Regions from separate parts of the Sorangium sp. So ce385 genome, predicted to be linked through region 1. Evidence: riboswitches for the same ligand, from Rfam matches in the RefSeq annotation. Region 1 holds a riboswitch; each other region holds the start of a gene.

Region 1 (7,498 bases):
GCCCTCGCGCTCCCCCGGGGCGGAGTCGTGGATCCGCGAAGGGCGCCGCGAAGATGCCCTCGAGAGGGTCGCCGGCTGGCACGAGGATCTCCACGCGATCATGAACGCGGCCGACGGGACGCTGGAGCTGCCGCTCTACGACAGGGCCGCCCTCGCTCGACCCGGTGAGGGGCGGGTCACGCTGCTCGGCGACGCCGCGCACCCGATGCTCCCGTTCTTCGCGCAGGGCGCGGCGCAGGCGATCGAGGACGCCTGGGTGCTCGGGCGGTGCCTCGAAGGGGTCGCCCCCGAGGGCGTGGCGGGCGCCCTCCGCCGCTATGAGCAGGCGCGCGCGCGCCGCGCGGCGCAGATCCAGCGCCTGTCGGTGCGCAACGGGAAGCTCTTCCAGCTGCCGGACGGCCTGCGCCAGCGGGGGCGCGATCTCCTGCTCAGGAGGCTGTCGCTCGAGAGCTTCGACTGGCTGTACGGCTACGACGTGACCTCCGCGCCGCTCGATCCGGAGCGCAGGAGCGACGGAGGCTGGGGATGGTGGATGGGCCGCAGCGCGCCGAGCCCGCGGATGCCCGAGGCATCATGAGCGACCGGCGCTGCCGGATGCCGAAAGGGGGCCATCCGCCCGCGCGGGCTTGAAGCGCGCATCGCGCCGGGGCGCGGCTCCTCGGCGCCCTGCCTCGCCCCGCCTCACTGCATGATGTCGTCGACGAGCCGCGCCACCAGCCGGTCGCCGAGCAGGTGCTCCTCCACGAGGTCCTTCGCGTCCTCCTCGCGGACGCCGCGGTACCACACGCCGTCCGGGTAGACGGCGACCGTCGGCCCCTCGCCGCAGCGCCCCATGCACGACGTCTTCGTCACGCGGATCAGCTGCTGCTGGCCGGCCTGCTTCACGCGGCGGCGCAGCGACTCGAGCAGCGCCAGGCTGCCGCGGTCCACGCAGTCGGCGTTGCCGCAGACGAGCACGTGCTTGCGCAGCGGGCGGTGCGCGTGCGGGTGGTTCGACGCCTGCGTGTGCGTCAGCGTGTGGCGCACGCTGTAGAGCATCGCCTTGAGCCCGCCGACCTCCCGGGCGAGCCCGGGCAGGGCCGTGCGGTACATGCACGTGTCGCAGGGGAGGGGAGACTCGCCGGCGAGCGCCTGGCGCGCGCGCTCGTCGATCAGCCCCGAGAGCGCGCTCGACCGGCCGAGGTGGGGCGCGAGCGACGCGCGGATCCACGGGTACGTCGACGCGAAGCGGTCGACCTGCTCGGCGAGCTTCGTCATGAGCCGGCCGGCGAAGAGGAAGTAGGGGACGACGACGACGCGCTCGGGCCGCTGGCGCGCGACGCGCTCCAGCGTCTCCTCGACCGAGGGTCGCGTGACGCCGATGAAGGTCGGCTCGACGAGGAGCAGCCCCCGGCCCTCGCCGATGAGGCGCGTCATCTTGCAGAAATCGCCGTTCGCGTCCGGATCGCTGGACCCGCGCCCCACGACGACGAGCGCCGTCCGGGCGCGCGCCGCCGGGTCGTCCGGCAGCGCGGACGCGGCGCGCTCGAAGGCGAGCTCCGCGAGCGCCGGGTGCACGCCGAGGTGCCGCGCCGCCGAGAAGCGCACGCCCGGGTGCGCCGCCCGCGCCTGCTCGAGCGCCAGGGGGATGTCGTTCTTCACGTGCCCGGCCGCGAACAGGAACAGCGGCACGACCGCCACCCGGGACACCCGCGCCGCGAGCGCCGCGAGCGCGTCGGCGAGGTACGGCGTCGCGAGCTCGATGTAGCCGTGCTGCACCACGAGCGCGGGCCGCGACGCGCCGTAATCGGCCACGAGCGCCTCGAACTCGGCGTTCGACGCGGCGTCGCGGCTGCCGTGGCCGATCAGCAGGAGCCCTTGGTCATGCATGCGAGCGCCTCCTCCAGGGTGAGCGGGAGCCCCGCGCGGCCGCGCGGGTCGATCGATTCGGCCGGGCTCATCCGGGTCCAGAGCTCCGCGACCCACGGCCGCCGGAGCCGCGCCCGCGCGAGCAGCTCGCCGGCCGCGAACACCTCCCGCGGCGGCCCGTCCGCGAGCACCTGCCCGTCGCCGAGCAGCACCGCGCGCGTCGCGAAGAGCGGCACGAGGTCGACCGCGTGCGTCGCGGCGACCAGCGTCGTCCCCTGCTGCTCCGAGAGCGCGCGCAGCGTCCGGCACAGGGAGAGCTCGCCCTCCGGGTCGAGCCCCGCGGTCGGCTCGTCGAGCAGGAGCACGCGCGGCTGCATCGCGAGCATCCCGGCGATGCACGCGCGCTTGCGCTCGCCGAAGCTCAGCGCCTCGATGGCGCGGCCGGCGAGGTGCGCGATCTGCACGGCCGAGAGCGCCGCCTCGGCGCGGCGCCGCGCCTCGGGCGCGGGCAGGCCGAGGTTCCGCGGGCCGAACAGGACGTCGTCGAGGAGCGTCGCGCCGAGCAGCTGGTCGTCCGGGTCCTGGAGCACGAGCGCGGCGCCCGCGGCCACGGCGTCCGAGGGCGAGCCCACGCGGCGGCCGGAGATCTCGACGCTGCCGCCGGGCGCGGGGAGGAGCCCGACGAGCGTCCGGAGCAGCGCGGTCTTGCCGGCGCCGTTGCCGCCGAGCACCGCCACGGACTCGCCCTCGGCGACGTCGAGGCGCACGTCGCGCAGCGCGGGCTCGGCGCCGCGGTAGCCGACCCGGGGGGCGCGGAGGGCGATCGCGCTCATCCCGCCGCTCCGGCGGCGACGCTGAGCCCGAGGGCCGCGAGGGCGAGGGCGGCGAACGCGAGGTTCGCGGCGGGCGCGCTCGGCCGACGGTCGGCGACGGGGAGCTCCCCCCGGTAGCCGCGGAGCTGCATGGCGACGGCGGCGTGCTCGGAGCGCTCCAGGGTCCGGAGCGCCACGACGCCCGCGACGGCGCCGGCCGAGCGCGCGGCGGCGACCGGGCGCGCGAACCCGCCGCGGAGCGCGGCGGCGCTCCACGCGCTGTCGGCGGCGCGCTGGAGCACGCCGGCGAAGCGGCGCGCGAGCGCGAGCAGCTCGACGAGGGCCGCGGGCGCGCCGAGCCCGGCGAGCGCCGCCTCGATCTCGGCCGGCGCGGCGGCGCTCGAGAGCCACCGGAGCACCGCGGCGGCCGCGAGGACGCGCGCGGCGATGGCCGCGGCGCGGCGGGCGCCGTCGCGCGCGATCGCGTCGAGCGGGAACGGCGCGCCCGCGAGGAGCGGCTCGCCCGGGGTGAGCGCGAGCGCGAGGGCCGCGGCGAGCCCGCCGATCCACGCGGCGGGCGCGAAGGCGCGGAGGATGGCGCCGGCGGTCATGCCCTGGAGGGCGAGGGCCGCGCACGCGACGGCGAGCAGCGCGGCCGGCGTCCAGGGCGAGCGCGCGCCCGCGGCGACGCAGCACGCGGCCACGGCGGCCCCGAGGCGGAGCCGGGGATCGACGTCGCGGAGCCGCGCGGGGGGGTCAATCCGCACGGAGCCCGTCGCCGCCCGGCTTGCCGGCGGGCTGGCCGGCGCGCTCCACGAAGAGCACGCGCGAGAAGTAGCCCAGGGCGAAGCCGGAGAGGAGCCCTGCCCAGAGGAACGCGAAGAGCAGGAGGTCGCCCTCGAGGCCTGCGAACAGCGGCCCCGTGTCGTGGCGGCCGGCGTCCTCGGCGACGCGGCGGACGACGGCCTCGTCGACCCCGTCCCACGAGGCGTTGCCGCAGGCGGCGAGCCAGAGCGCGGCGGCGGCGAGCAGCGCGCGCGGCGCGACCCGCGTCACGACGCCCCCGCCGCGAGCGGGACGACCTGGAGCCGATCGAGGATGTCGGGCCGCCGGGCGCGCAGGAAGACGAGCGCTCCCGCGGTCATGGCGCCCTCGAGGAGGCCGAGCGGCAGCTGGGTGGGGACGAAGGCGAGGGCGACGCCGGTGAACATGGATGCCACCGACCCGTCGCCCGCGAGCCCGAGCGCGAGCTCGAGCGCCGTGGTCGCGTACGTGGCCCAGTCGGACGTCACGCCGGCCAGGAACCCCGCGACCCAGAGGCTCGCGCCGCAGCGCCGCGCGAGCCGGAAGACGAGGTATCCGGTGAACGCGCCTGCGATGCCCATCGACGCGACGTCGGCGCCGAGCGTGGTGAGCCCGCCGTGCGCGAGGAAGAGGGCCTGGATGAGGAGCGCCACCACGGTGACGAGGACGGTCATCCAGGGGCCGATGAGCACCGCGGCGAGCCCGGTGCCGCACGGGTGGGAGCAGGTCCCTGCGGTCGGCACCGGCACGGGCATGCACGAGATGGCGAAGACGGCGGCGGCGACGAGGCCGACGAACGGCTTATAGAAGGCGTCGTCCCGGGTGCGGCGCCGGAGCAGGTGGAGGGCGACGGCGACGAAGGGCAGGGCGAGCGCGTTCCAGACCGCGCACCAGCCGAGCGGCAGGACGCCCTCCGCGAGGTGCATCGCGGCCGCGGGCCGGGGCGCGAGCAGCGTCGCGAGGAGCACGGCCGCGATGGATACAGCGCGGCCGGGAAGACCGATTTCGGCGCTCCGGGTGAAGTCCGCACCCGAACGCCACGAAGACGTGCGCAAGCTGCACCTCGTGGGGGGCTCGGGTAGGTCTCCCGGCTCATGGGTTCAGGGGGCCTTTCGGGCTCCCAGCGCCGCGTCCACCTTCCCAGGCCTCTTCAGAGGCCCAGTGGTCTTCGGAGGCGGCTCCCCACTCACGGTGGCGGTACCGCGCCGGTTTCGCACCGGCTTCCCTGTTATGCCCAGAGGGCACCCGAGGTGTGGATTGTCAGATGGATGCTCGGTAGTCCCGTTTCGCGCCCGGCGTCAAGGACGTCGCGCCGCGGCCGCGGGGCAGGCGCTCGTCCTGCGGCGGCTGCCCCGCGGCGCGCTGGCGCGTTCGCGGCGGCCGTCTCGCGGCGCGCGCCGGCGCGTTCGCGGCGGCCGTCTCGCGGCGCGCGCCGGCGCGTTCGCGGCGGCCGTCAGGCGGCGCGCGCGGGCGCGTTCGCGGCGGCCGTCAGGCGGCGCGCGCTGGCGCGTTCGCGGCGGCCGTCAGGCGGCGCGCGCCGGCGCGTTCGCGGCGGCCGTCAGGCGGCGCGCGCTGGCGCGTCTCACGCCGGACCGAGCTCGGTGACGATCCGCGCGCGCGGGCTACCGCCGCGGGCGGTCCAGTGCGTCGCGGGCCACCGAGCGCCCGGCGTCCGGAGGTCCGGCGCGGCGGGGGGCCGTGCTGTACCGCGCCCGGCCTCGTGGCATTGCGAGCGGCCGATCCGCCGCTGCCGCGGTGTCCACCGCGCGTGGCGCCGCCCCAATCGAATCGACAGGCTGCGCTGCGCGCGCTCGCGCCCTCCGGTCGCAACGCGGCGTCCGCGAAATTGACCGAGACGCACGCGGACAAGCTTCCTCGAAAAAGCTGCAAGCGATGTGCTTCTGTAGTTAAAGTCTCTTTACTTGTTCATCCCGGGATCGCCGCTCGCCCCCGGGTGCCCGCTCGGAGCGTGCGCCGCCCCGCGCGTGCGGCGCACGTTCCGGTGATTTTCTCGCCGCAGTGTGCTTTGTTCGTCCTGGCTCTTTACTTGTGAGCAAGTGTTCCGTGCCTGGCTCGCTTCGTCGCTGAGCCTGGCGTGAAGGGGCGGCGGGCTCTCGTGTTCTCTTTTCGAGGGCGCGGCGAGCGACTCCGCCGGACGCTGCTCCGGCGCGGGTATGCCCGGCTCGGACGCGCATTCGCGGAAATCGGCGGCGTGCGCGCTGCGCTGTCACCTGGCTGTCATCGTGCCGGTAGCAATTCGCTCATCGCGTGCAGCGGTTGCACTTTGTTATCGACAACCTGCTTCCGGGTGCCACACTCCGATCACCGCATGCGCACCGGCGCGGTTTCCCCCCCCGGCCCGGAGCGCGTGCGGGCTATCTCGAGCACCGCAGCGGACGTTCTCCGCGCCGCTGCGGTTTCCCTACCGCGGTCATGTCTGGCCCCCCTCCAGCATGACACGCGGTCTTTTTTTGGGTCTTCTGGCGCGCTGTTCGAAAACTCACTTTCCTGTGAACGTGGCCTTCGATTTCGCCAGGAACGCTTTCATTCCGAGCTGTTGGTCCTCGCTGCCGAAGAGCGCGGCGAAGGCCTGGGCTTCCAGCTCGTTGGCGGCGGTGAGGTCGAGGCTCTCGCCGCGCAGCAGGACGCGCTTGGCGGCGGCGACGGCGAGCGGCCCGCGCGAGGCGATTTTGAGGGCGGTCTCGCGGGCGCGCGCGAGGAGCTCGGCCGCCGGGAAGACGGCGTTGACGAGGCCGATCGAGAGCGCCTGCTCGGCGGTGATCATGTCGCCTGAATAGATGAGCTCGCGCGCGCGGCCGGGGCCGACCCGCCGCAGCAGCCGCTGCGTGCCGCCGAACCCGGGGATGACGCCCAGGTTCACCTCGGGCTGGCCGAGCTTGGCGCCTTCCGCGGCGTAGATGAAGTCGCAGGCGAGGGCGAGCTCGCAGCCGCCGCCCAGCGCGAAGCCGTTGACCGCGGCGATCACGGGGAACGGGGCGGTCTCGATGAGGTCGGCGAGGCGGTGGCCTGCTTCGGCGAACCGCTTCGCGGCGATGCTGTTCATGGCGGCCATCTCCGCGATATCGGCGCCGGCGACGAACGCCTTGCCGGCGCCGGTGAGCACGGTCGCGCGCACCTCGCTGCCCTGCGCGAGGAGGTCGTGGAAGGCCGCGGTGAGGTCGCCGAGGACGGCGGGGTTCAGGGCGTTGAGCTTGTCGGGCCGCTGGATGGTCACGGTGGCGACGTGGCCGGCGCGCTCGACGGCGACGAACTGGAGGGCACCGCGAGCAGGGACCCCCGGCTGCTGTTCTAGAGCGGTCATGACCGGTGGTTAGCAGCGCCCGGCGCCGGGGGGAAGCGCGCGCCGTGCGCCGGGGAAGGGGGCATTTCGTGCCTGCCTGGGCCCACTGTGCTGAGCCGACGAGCGAGCGATTTCCAGCGGAAGTCACGTGCCCGTTCTGGGACATGGAACGAACTTCAAGTTTCGAGCGGCCCCAGCAATCGCCCCGCGCTGGCGCCTATTCGTCACTTTGATAAGTGCGCCCGGCCCGCGCGCTATCGAGGGGAGTCGCGCAGACAGGCCCTCTTCCGAACCGCAGCGCAGCCCCGCCATCCACCCCGTCCCGCCCTGGAGAGAGCCAGCGGAGGAGGGGGTGCCGCGCGGGGGGCCGGCGGGGTAGGGCCCCACAAACCCGAGCGCCGGCGTGCTCCTTGCGACGCCCTCCGGGACCGACCCACCCATTCCCACGGCAATAGCCCCCCAAAAGGCGCGAGTTTGTGGGAGGGGCCCCCGCCGGCCCCCCGCGCGGCACCCCCTCCTCCGCTGGCTCCGCTGCAGCCGCGCCCCCTCCGCTACACCGCCCGCCCCGTCTTCTGCCCCTTCTCGTCGTACACGTAGAACCCCCGCCCGCTCTTCTTCCCGTACCACCCCGCCGCCACCAGGTTCCGCAGCAGCGTGGGCGCCCGGTATTTCGAGTCCCCGAACTCCCGGTGCAGCACCTCCGCGATCGAGAGCACCGTGTCCAGCCCGATCA
Region 2 (7,498 bases), 1.3 Mb from region 1:
CCACTACCGCGCCCGATGGCTCATCGAGGAGTTTTTCAAGGCCCTGAAGACCGGCTGCTCCTTCGAAACGCGCCAGCTCGAGAGCTTTGAGAGTCTGACGAACGCGCTGGCCCTCTTCGTCCCGATCGCCTGGCAGATGTTGCAGCTGCGCGCGCTGTCGCGGCTCCGACCCAACGCTCCGGCCGACGAGGTGCTCAACCCAGCGCAAACGGCGCTGCTACGGCAGTTTCAGCCCAAGAAGATGCCCACCGAAGGCGCCACCGTGCGCGACGCGCTCTATGCCGTCGCTGGCCTTGGAGGTCACCTCAAGCAGAACGGTGCGCCCGGATGGCAGACGCTTGCGCGAGGCATGCAAACCTTGTTGACGTTGGAAGCCGGCTGGAATGCCGCGGCCGAGATTTCCCGCCAAACTATGGGGAAGATGTGATCAATCCTCAGGCGTGCGCGTGCGCGTGCTCGCTATGGTTCGAATGGAACGAGTACGCGCACGCGCACGCGCACGCGCACGAAGACCGGAGACCGGAGACGGGAGACGGGAGACGGAAGACGGAAGACGGAAGACGGGAGACGAAAGACGAAAGACGAAGACGCTGGGCGACGAACGACGGCGGAGGGCGCCGCTGGCTACTCCCAGTACAGCGTCGCCCGCCCGATCGCCGTGAACGGCCACCCCGGCGAGTAGTGGATCCCCGTGACCGCGGCCGGCTCGTACGGCAGCCGCGAGTCGCTCGCGAACTGCACCTCGCGCCACGTCGCGTCGAAGAGGTTCTGGATGTCCACGGCCGCCTCGACGTTCCTCCACCGGAGCCCCGCGTTCGCGTCGACCACCGTGAACCCCTCGGCGGTGAGCGCCTCGTCCTCGGTCGCGGGCCGCGCGCCGATCGCCTTCACCCGGAGCGCCGCGAACGGCGTGAGCGCGCCGAACGCCCTGCGCACCCCGATGCCCGCGGTCAGCGTCCGCGTCGGCGCGAGGGCGACCGCGCTCCCGTTGCCGGCGTTCGCGCGGAAGCGCGCGCGGGTGAACGTCGCGTCCACGTCGGCGAAGAGCCAGCTCCCGAGCCGGTAGCGCGCGCCGATCTCGATCCCGTAGCGCCGCGTCTCCCCCGACGCCTCGGTCTCGCCGGCGTCGCCGCTCCAGACCAGCTCGGAGTCGAGGTCGAGGAGGAACCCGGCCGCGCTCAGCGAGAGCCCGCGCACGGGCGCGACCCTCGCGCCGACCTCGTAGCCCTTCGCCGGGGTGATCAGCGTCGCCGCCCCCTGGCCCAGCACCGCGCCCCGGGCATCGTTCGAGTGGAAGCCGCGCCCGTAGTGGGCGAAGAGATCGAGCCCCCCCACCGGCGAGACGACCGCCGTGAGCTTCGGCAGCAGCTGCATCTGCCCCCGCGCGCCGCTCGATCTGCTCCCCGTCCCCTCGAGGTCCTCGCGCAGGTCGTCCACGTTGACGTCGATCCATTGCCCGCGCACGCCGAGCACGAGGCGGAGCCAGCGCCGGAGCCGGGCGTCCTGCTCGACGTACACGCCGATCTGGCCCTCGTCGACGTGGGTCCGATCCCGCTCCTCGAGCCGCTCGCGCGCCTCGTCGTGGTGGAGCGACTTGTCGATCGCGTCCGCGCGGATCTGCGCGCCGAGCGACGTCGTGAACCTCGCCCCGCGGTGCTCGATCTGCTTGCGGAGCCGGAAGTCGGCGCCCAGCACGGTGCGGTCGTCGTTCTGCTCGATCTGATCGCCGTGGACCGGATCCTCGGCGAAGAACGTGAAGTTCGAGTACAGCGTGAAGCGATAGCGCAGGAGGTACGCCATCGCGCTCAGGTCGGCGTCCCGCCACGCGGTCGACGCGGAGACCGACGCCATGTGCCGCGCGGTCGAGCCGCCCTCGGTCGGATCGACCGCGCCGAAATGATCGACGCACGGCTGCCCGAAGGCGGAGGGCGGCGGGTTCAGGCCGCCCTGCTCCCCCTCGCCGCACACGGCGCGCGCCGGGATCTGGCCGGAGCCGTACCAGGTCGAGCCGTAGGACATCCACGTCGCCTGGACCTTGCCGGTGCTGCCGAGGTCGCGCGTCGCCCTCAGGAACACGTTGAAGCGCTCGAGCCGCTCCGGGCTCTGGAACGGCCCGTCGTTCCGGTAGACCTCCGCCGCGGCCACCGCGCGCCAGTCGTCGCCGAGCTCCGGCGAGGCGATCACGAGGCCGCGCAGGATGCCGTACTGCCCCACGCCGAGCTGCGCGGAGCTCTCGTCGAGCTTCTCGGCGAAGCGGAGGTTGACGGCGCCGGCCGTGCCGAAATCGCCGATGCTCGCGTAGTAGGGCCCCTTGTAACCGTCGAGCCCGATCACGAGCTCCGGGATCATGAAATAGAGGTCGGTGAAGCCGTGCCCGTGGCCGTGGCTGACCAGGTTGACGGGCACCCCGTCGACGAAGAACGCGACGTCCGTCCCGTGGTCGGCGTCGAAGCCCCGCAGGAAGTACTGGTTCGCCTTGCCGCCGCCGGCGTGCTGCACGGCGAAGAGCCCGGGGACCGACTCGAGGAGGTCGCCCGGCCGGAGCCTCGGCCTGAGCTCGAGCTCGCGGTGCCCGACCGAGACGCGCGAGGCCGCCTCGCTGCCCGGCTTCTCCGCGTGCACCGTGACCTCGATGGGCTCTCCCTGGGCCCGCGCTGGCCGCGCGGCGGACAGCACGATCGCCAGCGCGGCGATCCGAGGGAGTCGATGGCGGTGTCCGTGGCCCTTCGTGACGTTCTCGCGCAGCATTCATGTCCTCCTTCGCGCCATCGCGCGGAGCGGCGCCGGGCCGCTCGCATCGAGCTCCGCGAGGAGGAAAAAGGACGCCCACGGCGCGATGCCCTGGACCGACCTCTCGCCCCCGCGGGCGACCGAAAGGCAACGCGGGGGCGGCTCGGGATCCGGGACGTGCGCAGGGCTGCACCGGCTCGGACCTCACCGCCTCCCTCGAGGCTCCCAGGTCGAACCGGCGTCGGATGTGTCCCCGTCGCCGGGCGCGGGCAGGTCTTCGGGCTCGCGAGCGCTCCGGCTGGGCCGGCTTCCTACTGTCCACCGCTTCCCAGCCCTCATCGGGCCAGTGCGTGTCGTGGAGGTCGTTCTCGCTTACCGCTGCGGGGCAGCCCCGGAATTTCACCGGGTTCCCTATTCAGCCTGAGCGAGCGCCCAGGCACCAGCGCGGCGCGCACCCTACGAGGATGCGCCTCCGGCTGTCAATCGCTCCCGCTCACCTCGCCCGCTCCGCGCCGCGTCCGTCGCCACGCGCCCGCATCGCGCGGGCTCCTGCCCGCGCGGCGCCACGTGAACCCGAGCGCTCGCCGAGCGACGTCCGCGCGGGCCGAACGTTCGGGCTCTGGCGAGGATGGGCTCGCTCCTCCGTGGGTCGCGTGCTACACGGCCGCCGCCGTATATGCCGCGTAACGACCTCCGCAACATCGCCATCGTCGCCCACGTCGACCACGGGAAGACGACCCTCGTCGATCACATGCTCCGCCAGTCGGGCGCCTTCCGAGAGAACGAGGTCGTGGCCGAGCGCGTCATGGACTCGAACGACCTCGAGCGGGAGCGCGGCATCACCATCCTCGCGAAGAACACGAGCATCCGGTACCGCGGGGTCAAGATCAACATCGTCGACACGCCCGGCCACTCCGACTTCGGCGGCGAGGTCGAGCGCACCCTGATGATGGCCGACGGGGCGCTGCTCCTCGTCGACGCCGCCGAGGGCCCGCTGCCGCAGACGCGGTTCGTGCTCTCGAAGTGCCTCCAGCGCGGCTTCCCGGTCATCGTGGTCATCAACAAGATCGACCGGAGCGACGCGCGCGCCCACGAGGTGCTCTCCGAGGTGTTCGACCTCTTCTGCGACCTCGAGGCGAGCGACGCGCAGATGGACTTCTCGACGCTCTACGCGATCGCGAAGTTCGGCCAGGCGAAGCGCGAGCTCGAGCACGAGGCCAAGGACCTGGAGCCGCTCTTCGAGACCATCCTCGAGCGCGTGCCCGGCCCCTCCGGCGACCCCGACGGGCCGCTCCAGGTCATCGTCTGCAACACGACCCACGACGACTACGTGGGCCGGCTCGCGGTCGGCCGCGTGGTCCGGGGCACCGCCCGGTCCGGCGCCGACGTCGCGCTCCTCGGCGAGGGCGGCCAGTCGCGCGGCTACGTGAAGATGCTCTACGCCTACGAGGGGCTGAAGCGGGTCCCGGTCGAGAGCGCCGCCGCGGGCGAGGTGATCGCCATCGCGGGGCTCGAGTCGGTCACCATCGGCGACACGATCGCGGACCCGGCGACCCCCGAGGCGCTGCCGCGGATCGTCGTCGAGGAGCCGACGATCAAGATGAGGATCGGCGTCAACACGTCGACGTTCGCCGGCAAGAGCAAGCAGTCGAAGTACCTGACGAGCCGTCACCTGAAGGAGCGGCTCGAGCGCGAGGCGATGAAGAACCTCGCGATCCGGGTGGAGCCGACCGAGGTGCCCGACACGTTCGTGGTGCTCGGCCGCGGCGAGCTCCAGCTCGCGATCCTCGTGGAGACGATGCGGCGCGAGGGGTACGAGATGCAGCTCTCGAACCCCGAGGTCGTGACGCGCGAGATCAACGGCGAGGTGATGGAGCCGATCGAGCTCGTGGTCGTCGACGTGCCCGACACCTACGTCGGCGTGGTGACCGAGCGCCTCAGCACCCGGCGCGGCCGGATGGTGAAGATGACGAACCCCGGCTTCGGGCGCGCCCGCCTCGAGTTCCGGGTGCCGTCGCGCGGGCTCATCGGCTTCCGGGGCGAGTTCCTGACGGCGACGCGCGGGACGGGCCTGCTCAACACGATGTTCGACGGCTGGGCGCCCTGGGGCGGCCCGATGATGCGCCGCCCGACCGGCGCCATCGTCGCCGATCGCGCCGGCGTGGCGACCCCGTACGCGCTGCACCACCTCCAGCCGCGCGGCATGTTCTTCATCGTCCCCGGCGTCGAGGTCTACGAGGGGATGATCATCGGCGAGCACAACCGGCCGAACGACACCGACGTCAACGTGATCAAGGAGAAGAAGCTGTCGAACGTGCGCAACCACGGCAAGGACGAGAACGTCCTCCTGGCCAGCCCGCGGCTGCTCACGATCGAGACGGCGATGGAGTGGATCGACGGCGACGAGCTCGTCGAGGTCACGCCCGACGCGGTGCGCGTCCGCAAGAAGGTGCTCGCGTGCAACCGCCGGGAGCGCCGCGAGGACGCGATCGAGCAGGCGCAAGCCGTCGAGTGAGCGGCGAGGGCGCCCGGCGAGCGCGCGGCCCGACGAGCGCCCCCCCGCCCCTGCCCGCGCCGGTGGGGACCGGTGTAGACTCCCGGGCATGAGAACGACGCTGCTTCCGGCGCTCCTCGCTTCGCTCGTCGCCCTCGCGGGGTCGAGCGCTTGCGGCGGGGCCGTCGTGGTCGACGGCTCCCCGGGGGGCGACGACGGCTCCGGGGGTGCCGGCGCCAGCGCGACGTCGAGCGGGCGCGCGAGCGTCGGCGCGGGCCCGCGGTCGGCGAGCTCCAGCGCGGCGGGCTCGGGCGGCGGAGCGCGGGCCTCGTGCGATTTCTTCTGCGCCCTCTTCGACGGCACCGCCTGCCCGGACCCCGGCTGTCGCGACGCCTGCGACGAGCTGCTCTCGGCGCCGCGCCCTTGCAACGACCTCACCGCGCCGTTCTTCGACTGCATGGGCGGGCTCGTCCAGATCCCGTCGGTCACGCGCTGCGAGCAGATCTCGGCGTGGCTCGATCCGCTGTTCGCGTGCATGGCCTCCAGCGACCCGGCGTGCGACCCCGACTTCGTTCAGGTGGACTGCGCGCCGTTCTACGAAGATCACCGGGCCTGCCAGCTCAGCGAGGGCCGGTAGCGGCGGCGCGTGTCACCGGCCCGGGCGCGGCCGCGCGCCCGGCCGGAGGGCGCCTCGCAGCGGCCCGAGGGCGTCGGTGACGAACGCGACGAGCGCCTTCACGCGGGGCACCCCGCGCGTGTCGCGGTGCACCCCGAGCCACAGCGTGCGCTCGGGCGGCGGCGACGGCGGCGAGAGCAGGCGCAGGCCCGCCGTCGCGTCGCCCAGGTAGCGCGGCAGGCAGACGAGCCCGACCCCGGCGGCCCCCATCGTCGCCTGGGCCTCGCGGCCGTTGGTGCGGGCGGCGACGCGGGCCTTCGCGGCGACGGCGCGCAGCCACGCGAGGTCGGCGACCGCCGGCGGCTCGTCGCTCATCGTGACGAGGGCGTGGCCCTCGCACTGCCGGTCGAAGTCCGGCGGGCCGCGCTCGGCGAGGTACGCCTCCGACGCGTAGAGGCCGAACCCGATGCGCGCGACCTCGCGCTGGAACACCTCGCGGTGCTCGAACGCGGCGGGGCGAAAGGCGATGTCCGCCTCCCGCCGCGGGAGGCTCAGCCAGCGCGCGTCCGCGACGAGCTCGACGGAGATGCCGGGGTGGCGCGCGAGGAACGGGGCGAGCAGCGGCCCGAGGACGCGGGCGGCGAGCCACTCGGACGCGGTGACGCGGAGGTGGCCTGTCAGGCCGGCGTCGCGTCCGGCGGCGGCGCGCTCGGCGGCGAGCGCGCCCTGCTCCATGCGCTCGGCGTGGCCGAGCACGCTCTCGCCCGCGGCCGAGAGCGCGAACCCCGACGGCGCGCGCCGGAAGAGCTTCGCCCCGAGGCGCCGCTCGAACGCGTCGATGCGCCGCCCCACGGTCGGCTGGGTGACCTTCAGCGCGCGCGCGGCGGCCGAGAGGCTGCCGTGCCGGGCGACGGCGAGGAAATAGCGCAGATCGTCCCAGTCGAGCATGGTCTTCGCGCGGGGCGCCGCTGCGCGAGAGCGCCCCGCGCCATGCGCAGATGCATGACGAGTATACGGCGATGGCGGATGTCCGGGCAACGGCGGAGGGTGCATGCTCTCTCCACGCCTTCGCGCGATCGTCTCTGGCGCAGCGCTCGCGTCTCTCTGCGTGAGCTCTCTTCGCGACGCTGCGCGCGTCTCGCGCGTCTCGCGCGTCTCGCGCGTCTCGCGCGTCTCGCGCGTCTACCCCACTTCATGTCGGATGACCCGATCGAGGCCAGCATGCATTCGAGTCGTCGTACGTTTCTCCATCGCGTGGCCGGAACGGCCGCGACAGGCCTTCTGAGCTCGGCCCCGCCGGCCGTGACCGCCTCGTGCGCCGCGGAGCGCGGGCCCGCGCCGGATCGGAAGATCAAGGCCATCGCCTTCGACGCCTTTCCGATCTTCGATCCGCGGCCGATCGCCGCGCTGGCGGAGGAGCTCTGTCCGGGCAAGGGCGCCCTGCTGAGCGAGGCCTGGCGCACCCGTCAATTCGAGTACACGTGGCTCCGGGTCGCCGCCCGCGAGTACGCCGATTTCTGGCAGGTGACCGCAGACGCGCTGGCGTTCGCCGAGCGGGCGCTGCGGCTCGATCTCGGCGAGGAGCGGCGGGCGCGGCTCCTCGGGGCGTACCTCGAGCTTAAGGCGTGGCCCGACGCGCTCCCCGCGCTCGCGTCGCT
Region 3 (7,498 bases), 5.7 Mb from region 1:
TGGGGTATCCGCACACCGCGGGGGTCGGGTGCAGCGCGGCGGCGAGCCTCATCGAGGAGATCGAGCGATCGCGGAGCTCGCCCGTGAGCCGGCTGGACAGGTGCCACAGGTTCGCCGTCTGCGTGAGCGACGGCTCCTCGGGAACGCTCAGGTGCTTGCAGAACGGCCGGAGCGCGGCGGCGACGGCGTCGACCACGATCGCGTGCTCGTGCCGGTCCTTCTCGGACGCGAGCAGGGCGATGGCGCGCCGCCGGTCCTCGTCCGGATCCGGGCTGCGGATCGCGGAGCCGGCCAGCGGGTTGGCGACCACGCGGAGCCCGGATCGGGACAGGAGCAGCTCGGGGCTCGCGCCGATCAGCGTCCGCGGCCGCGAGCTCGGGCCGCGCTCCGCGCCGGACAGGCCCGCGATCGGATCGGTGAGGTTGGCGGCGAAGGTGTAGCCGCTCCGGTTCTGCTGCGAGAGGCGCTGCAGGACGGCGCGGAGGTCGACCGCCTCGCGCAACGTCATCTCCAGCATCCTGGAGAGGACCACCTTGCTCAGCGCCTCGTTGCGCATCAGGCCCACGGCCAGCTCGACGCCGCGCACGTAGTCGCGGGGCTCGGGGACCTTCCGCAGCGTCTGGAGGGAGGCCTGCGGCTGGGGTCTGAGCGCGTCGGCCGCGGAGCTCAGCGGCCCGGCGCTCTGGATCGTCTTCGGCACGATGAGGTGCGCGGGCGAGGTGCTGTTGAACGGCACCGCGCCGACCGCCATGGGGACGCCGTGGCCGGCCCGCCCCTGCGCCGCGAGCACCCGGGTGATGCGGTCCGAGAGGCGCTCGCCGCGGTCGGTGCCGATCGTCTCGAGGATCATGTCGTGCACGCCCTGCGCGAGGAGGGTGCGTGTCGGCGACGCGAAGAAGAACGCTGACTCGGGGGTGTATTGCTTGAGGATCTGCCCGGCGTTCGACAAGGGATGAGCGACGGCAGCCGGCATCGAGATGGAATTCATCGAACACTCCTTGAAAGGTGTGGAATCGGGGGGCGCCCGCGGCGCGGCGCTCGGGCCGGAGCGCGGCCACGTCACCGCGCGGCGGCGGCCGCTCTTGCGGCGCTAGCGCGCGGGGGCGCGGTGGTCCGCGCGGCCCGCGCGCCCGGGACACGGCGCGCCGCGCGTCTCATGGCACCGAGCTGCGGGGCGCTGGACCATCGAGGCGAGCGCGGCGGGGGCGCGCCGGCTCCTCGAGGCGAGCGCGGCGGGGGCGCGCCGCTGGCCCATCGACCGGCTCAGGGCCGCGCTGCCGGCGCCGTCACGCCGCCTGGCGCCGTGGAGGCGCGGCCGCAGAGGCTCCGCCGCCGCGCGCAGGCGCGCGTCCAGAGGCCGGCACGCGCGCTCCGCCCGCGAGGGCGTCGAGGCGCGGAGTCGGCCCGAACGTCGAAATGGGCACGTCGTCACATCCAGCTCCGATGGGCTTCGAGAGCCGCGTGGGCTCGGTTCATCGGGCTCTGGACGTGAAGTCGCGGGCCGCTCGTGGGTACTGATAAGGAAAATCAGTTTCAAGTTATTGATGCCACGTTCAATAAGAACTGTCAAGGTTTCCCGGTGCACACCCGTGGCCCCCTCGCGCGCGGCCTACGCGTGGCCTGACGGGCTGTGCAGCGGGCGTCGAGGTAGCGTCCAGGTCACCGGGGCGAGCGCAGCGCCATCGGCGTCAGCGGACGTGTCTTGGATGTGTGCGTGATTACTGAAGACCGGACATGCCGGCATAGGGATGGGGAGCGGCCGGCTTTCGCTGCTTGCGACCGTGGGCCGCTCCTCCGCGTCCCGGCGCTCGTGCCCCGAGGCGCCGAGCCATCCGGGGCCGAAGCGTCTCATGCAGAGGACGGAGCTCGCCTTTCGCAGCGACCGCGAGGGGGCGCTCGGCCTCGATCTGCTCTGCGTCAGAAGGAGGCGTCGAGGACGACTTCCCCGGAGACGCCGACCTGATAGGCCGAGACGCGGCGCTCGAAGAAATTCGTGACCTCCTGGACGTCCTGCAGATCCATGAAGGACAGCGGGTTCTTCGCCCCGTAGCGCCTCGGCATGCCGAGCGTGACGAGCCGCTGGTCCGCGCAGAACTCGAGGTAGCCGCGCACGTCGCGCGCCGACAGGCCCGCGACGCCGGCGCCGAGCAGGTCCTCCGCGAACTGGGCCTCGCAGTCGATCGCCTCATCCATCATATCGACGATCGACCGCGAGAGGCCGGCGTCGAAGAGCTCGGGCTCCTCGCGCCGCACCGCGCTCACCACCTCGAAGGCGAAGCGCATGTGCGCGCTCTCGTCGCGGAAGACCCAGCTCGTCCCCGCGGCGAGCCCGTGCAGCAGGCCGCGCGAGCGCAGGAAGTACACGTACGCGAACGCGCCGAAGAAGAAGAGCCCCTCGACGCACGCGGCGAAGCAGACGAGGTTCAGGAGGAACCGCCGCCGCTCCGCGCGCGACTCCAGTCGATCCAGGGACTGCACAGCGTCGATCCAGCGCATGCAGAAGTCGGCCTTCTTCCGGATGGACGGGATGCTCTCGACGGCGGCGAAGGCGCGGTGGCGCTCCTCCGGATCGGGGATGTACGTGTCGAGGAGCGTCAGGTAGAACTGGACGTGCAGCGCCTCTTCATAGAGCTGCCGCGACAGGTACATCCGCGCCTCGGGGGCGTTGATGTGCCTGTACAGGTTGAGCACGAGGTTGTTCGCCACGATGGAGTCTCCCGTGGCGAAGAACGCGACGAGGCGCTGCACGAGGTGGCGCTCGGCGCCGGTCATCCGCTTCAGGTCGCCCACGTCCGTGGAGAAGTCGACCTCCTCGACCGTCCACGTGTTCTTGATGGCGGCGCGGTACATGTCGAAGAAGGCCGGATACGCCATCGGGCGCAGCGTGAGGCAGAGGCCCGGATCGAGCAGGCGCGCGGGGCGGCTCACGCGGCTCACTGGCACGCCTCGCAGGCCTCGGGGTTCTCGAGCGCGCACGCCACGTCCGCGGCCGCCTTCGCCGGCGCCGGCGCAGGCGTGAGGTCCGTCGCCGCGTCCACGGTGGCCTTGGCGATGCGCGTCGCGGGGCGCGAGCGCAGGTAATAGGTCGTCTTGAGCCCCTTCTTCCATGCGTGGAAGTACATGCTCGAGAGCTGGCCGATGGTGGGGTTCTCGACGAACAGGTTCAGCGACTGGCTCTGATCGATGAAGGCGCCGCGCTCCGCGGCCATGTCGATGAGCGAGCGCATCGGGATCTCCCACGCCGTCCGGTACACGGCGCGGACCTCCTCGGGCAGCTCGTCGAGCCCCTGGACCGAGCCCTCGGCGAGCTTGAGCCTGGCGCGCACCGCGTCGTTCCAGGCGCCGCGCCGCTTGAGCTCCGCGACGAGATAGCGGTTCACCTGCAGGAAGTCCCCGGACAGCGTCTCGCGCTTGAAGAGGTTCGACACCTGCGGCTCGATGCACTCGTAGCAGCCTGCGATCGAGGCGATCGTGGCGGTCGGCGCGATCGCGACGAGCAGCGAGTTCCGCAGCCCCTCGGCGCGGATGCGGGCGCGGAGCGCGTCCCAGCGCGCCGCGTCCTCCGGCACCACGCCCCACGCGTCGAGCTGGAGCTCCCCGCGCGCCGCGCGCGTCTCGTCGAACGCCGGGTGGCGCCCCTTCTCGGCGGCGAGGTCCGCCGACGTCGAGAGCGCGTGATAATACACCTCCTCGGAGATCCGCCTCGAGAGCTCCCGCGCGGCGCCGGCGTCGAAGGGCAAGCGCATCTGGAAGAACACGTCTTGCAAGCCCATGAGCCCGAGCCCCACGGGCCGCCAGCGGAGGTTCGAGCGCCGCGTGGAATCGATGGGATAGTGGTTGAGGTCGATGACGCGGTCGAGCTGTCGGACCGCCGTCCGCACCGTGCGGGCGAGCTTGTCGAAATCGAACGCGACGGCGCCGTCCCCGCGCGCGGCCGTGTGGCGCGCGAGGTTGATCGAGCCGAGATTGCAGACGGCCGTCTCCTCCTTCGAGGTCACCTCGACGATCTCGGTGCAGAGGTTCGAGAGGTGCACGATCCGGCCCGGCAGGGCCGTCTGGTTGCAGGCGCGGTTCGCCTTGTCCTTGAACGTCATCCAGCCGTTGCCCGTCTGCGCGAGCGTCCGCATCATCCGCGCGTAGAGCTCGCGCGCCTTCATCGTCTTCTTGGCGAGGCCCGCCCCCTCCGCCTCGGCATAACGGCGCTCGAACTCGTCGCCGTAGAGATCGGGCAGATCGCGCACGTCCTTGGGGTCGAACAGGCTCCATTCGCCGTCCGCCTCGACCCGCTTCATGAACAGGTCCGGGACCCAGCTCGCGAGGTTCAGGTTGTGTGTGCGCGCGGCCTCGTCTCCCGTGTTGTCGCGCAGCGCGAGGAACTCCTCGACGTCGGCGTGCCACGGCTCGAGGTAGACGCAGCAGGCTCCCTTGCGCTTGCCGCCCTGGTTCACGGCCGCGACCGACGCGTCGAGCGTCTTGAGCCACGGCACGATGCCGCTCGAGTGCCCATTGGTGCTCTCGATGAGCGAGCCGCGCGACCTCACGCGGTGGTACGCCAGCCCGATGCCGCCGGAGAACTTCGAGAGCAGCGCGACGTCGGTGTAGCGCTGGTAGATGGTCTCGAGGTGGTCCTCGGGCGAGTCGAGCAAAAAGCAGCTCGAGAGCTGCTCGTGGCTCGTCCCCGCGTTGAACAGCGTGGGGGAGCTCGGGAGGTAGTCGAGCGACGAGAAGAGCCGGTGAAGCTCGATGGCCTGCGCCGCCGTCTCGGACAGCGCGCACGCGATGCGCAGGAAGAACTGCTGCGGCGTCTCGATGACGACGCGCGCCTCGGGGTGCTTGAGGAGGTAGCGATCATAGAGGGTCCGCAGCCCGAAATATTCGAGCTCGTGATCGCGCCCCGGCTCGATCGCGTCGTTCAGCTTGCGGGCGTTCTGCGCCACGAACCCGTGGAGCCGCTCGTTGATGAGGCCGAGCCGCCGCCCGACGGCCACGGACTGCGAGAAGGCGTGGATCTCCTGGTTGCGGACCTCCTTGTCGATATAGGTGGCGAGCAGGCGCGCCGCGAGCTTCGCGTACTGGGGCTCCTCCGCGATGAGCGACGCCGCCGTCTGGATGGAGAGCTTGTCGAGCTCCCGCGTCGTGGCGCCGTCGTAGAGGCCGCTGATGGTCTTTGTCGCGACGCGGAGCGCGTCCACGTCGGGCAGCGCCGCGCAGCAGCGGCTCACGGCCCGGACGATCTTGTTGACGTCGACGGGCTCGCTCGACCCGTCGCGCTTCGTCACCCGCATCGTCGTGTGCGGGAGCGTCTCCTCCGCGCCTCCGCCCCTCGCGCTCCGCGCCCGCAACGGCGCCGCGCCGTCGCCCGTCGTCACCGTGTCGCTCAGCATGGCAATCCTCCTCGTCGAGCTTCGTTCGGAGCGGTCCCGGACCGCTCGCGTCGAGATCGCGAGAGCGAAGAAGCCAGCCGATGCGCACGGATGCGCCGGGCCCTCCTGGAGAGCCCTCGGACCGACCGCTCGCCCCCGCGGGCGAAAGGAAGACAACGCGGGAGGGGGTCGGAACCGAAACGAGCGCGAGAGTCGGCGCCAGCTCGGACCTCCCCGCCTCCCTCGAGGCTTCCAGGTCAAACCGGCGCGGGATGTCTCCCCGACGCAGGATGTTGGCAGGTCTTCGGGCTCGCGAGCGCTCCGGCTCTCGCCGGCTTCCTACGGTCCACCGCTTCCCAGCCAGGAGGCCAGTGCTCGTCGTGGAGATCGTTCTCGCTTACCGCTGCGGGGCAGCCCCGGATTCACACCGGGTTCCCTTTTGAGCCCCGGGCCGAAGCCAAGGGCACCAACACGTGGCACTACATATTGCGGTGCGATGCGCAGGTCAAGCGAGATATTGTGGTCGGGGCCGGGCGAGGCGAGCGACGACGGGCTCTCAGCGAAGGTGTGCTCACGCGTCGCGCGCCCGGAGCTCGTCGTCGAGGCGCTCGTCATATTCATCGCGATCGGCCGCCGCGACGGCGCCGCTCGGCGGGGCTGGCTGCGCGGCGCCGCGCCTCCACGAGCGCAGCAGGGCGAAGACCCCGAGAAACGTCACCGCGATGCCCAGCATCAATGCCAGCGCGACCTTGCCGAGGACGCCGGACGAAGGCGCCGCGCGGAGGCGGTCGCCATAACGCGCGACGAGGTCCTGCTCGATGGCGTCGGCGGCCTCGCCCCGGTGGAGACGCGCGCGGATCTCGCGACGAAGATCGCTCGCCACCGGGGATTCGTGCACATCGAGCGTCTGATTCCAGCAACAAGGCGCGAGCAGACGCGCCGCGAGCGCCTTTTCGCCGGGCGCGGGGGCCGCGTCGACGAGCTCGGTCGCGGCCTCGCCGGGCGTCGCCGGCTCGGCCCTGCCGCTGAGCGCGACGCCCGCGATGACGGCGGCCAGCGCCGCCGCGCGGCGCCAGCGCGAGCTCCGCAGGAGCCGGAGACGCGATGTCGAGCTCGCCTCGCGTGCCCCGCGCGCCGAACGGGCCGGCTCATTCGCCGATTTGCAGTGCGCTCGATCGATCATGGCAAGACAGGCTAGCGCCGCTGGCCGCCAGGGCTCTGCGACACGATGTCGCGCGCGTCGCGGCGCATCCCGGGCAGGCGCGGTGTGCGGCCCGAGGAGCGGGTTCGGAGAGGCGCAGTCGCCTGTGCTGCGCGTCACGCCGGCGCGGGCGGCTGGCGGCGCCTCCGGCGGCGGGTCACAAACGGGGGCCCATGCCGCTCAGCCATGCGCTCCTCGCGGATCCGGTCGACGACCTCATCGCGCTCCTGCGCGGCAAGCGCTTCGTGGCGCTGACCGGGGCGGGGTGCAGCACCGAGTCCGGCATCCCGGACTACCGCGGCCCCGAGACGCGGCGCCGGGCGCGCAACCCGATCCAGGGGCGGGAGTTCTCGCGCTCGGCCGAGATCCGGCAGCGGTACTGGGCGCGCGCCGTGATCGGGTGGGAGCGGTTCTCGCGGGCCGAGCCCAACCCGGCGCACCGCGCCCTCGCGCGGCTCGAGCAGGATGGGCTGCTCGAGGGCCTCATCACGCAGAACGTCGACGGCCTCCACCAGGCCGCCGGCAGCCGCCGCGTCATCGAGCTGCACGGGACGCTCGCCGAGGTCGCGTGCCTCGAGTGCGGCGCGATGGAGCCGCGCGCCGCCCTCCAGGAGCGGCTCCTCGCGCGGAACCCCGGCTGGCTGCGGCTCGCGGCCGACGTCGCCCCCGACGGCGACGCCGACCTGCCCGCCGAGCACGTGGCCGGCTTCCAGACGCCCCCCTGCCTGCGCTGCGACGGGCCGCTCAAGCCGCGCGTCGTCTTCTTCGGCGAGAACGTGGCGCGGCCGGTCGTCGACGCGGCGTTCGCGCTCGTCGACGCGGCGGAGGCGCTCCTCGTGGTGGGCTCCTCGCTGGCGGTCTTCTCGGGGTACCGCTTCGTGCTGCGCGCCGCGCAGCGGGGCATCCCGGTCGCGATGGTCAACCTCGGGTCCGC

Evidence for each region. A riboswitch is a leader RNA that binds a small molecule or an ion and turns the genes downstream of it on or off. The one in region 1 is predicted to bind cobalamin.
Region 2: linked by a shared signal. The riboswitch ahead of WME83_RS07140 (TonB-dependent receptor) and the one ahead of WME83_RS02525 (energy-coupling factor ABC transporter permease) in region 1 are both predicted to bind cobalamin.
Region 3: linked by a shared signal. The riboswitch ahead of WME83_RS23330 (ribonucleoside-diphosphate reductase subunit alpha) and the one ahead of WME83_RS02525 (energy-coupling factor ABC transporter permease) in region 1 are both predicted to bind cobalamin.

Annotation. Positions count from the first base shown of each region.
Region 1 is NZ_CP150337.1:654,244-661,741, forward strand. Features, by position in the region: gene WME83_RS02500 (FAD-dependent monooxygenase) at 1-577, shown strand, start outside; gene WME83_RS02505 (CbiX/SirB N-terminal domain-containing protein) at 682-1,869, opposite strand; gene WME83_RS02510 (energy-coupling factor ABC transporter ATP-binding protein) at 1,845-2,681, opposite strand; gene WME83_RS02515 (CbiQ family ECF transporter T component) at 2,678-3,427, opposite strand; gene WME83_RS02520 (hypothetical protein) at 3,417-3,716, opposite strand; gene WME83_RS02525 (energy-coupling factor ABC transporter permease) at 3,713-4,390, opposite strand; cobalamin riboswitch at 4,525-4,728, opposite strand; gene WME83_RS02530 (enoyl-CoA hydratase/isomerase family protein) at 5,965-6,786, opposite strand; gene WME83_RS02535 (3-hydroxyacyl-CoA dehydrogenase family protein) at 7,317-7,498, opposite strand, start outside.
Region 2 is NZ_CP150337.1:1,936,717-1,944,214, reverse strand. Features, by position in the region: gene WME83_RS07150 (IS4 family transposase) at 1-427, shown strand, start outside; partial or broken gene WME83_RS07145 (hypothetical protein) at 508-615, opposite strand; gene WME83_RS07140 (TonB-dependent receptor) at 625-2,748, opposite strand; cobalamin riboswitch at 2,982-3,189, opposite strand; gene typA (translational GTPase TypA) at 3,359-5,245, shown strand; gene WME83_RS07130 (hypothetical protein) at 5,334-5,861, shown strand; gene WME83_RS07125 (LysR family transcriptional regulator) at 5,874-6,788, opposite strand; gene WME83_RS07120 (haloacid dehalogenase type II) at 7,143-7,498, shown strand, end outside.
Region 3 is NZ_CP150337.1:6,390,818-6,398,315, reverse strand. Features, by position in the region: gene dhbC (isochorismate synthase DhbC) at 1-988, opposite strand, end outside; gene WME83_RS23335 (ribonucleotide-diphosphate reductase subunit beta) at 1,918-2,874, opposite strand; gene WME83_RS23330 (ribonucleoside-diphosphate reductase subunit alpha) at 2,934-5,384, opposite strand; cobalamin riboswitch at 5,642-5,849, opposite strand; gene WME83_RS23325 (cytochrome c-type biogenesis protein) at 5,935-6,546, opposite strand; gene WME83_RS23320 (NAD-dependent protein deacetylase) at 6,738-7,498, shown strand, end outside.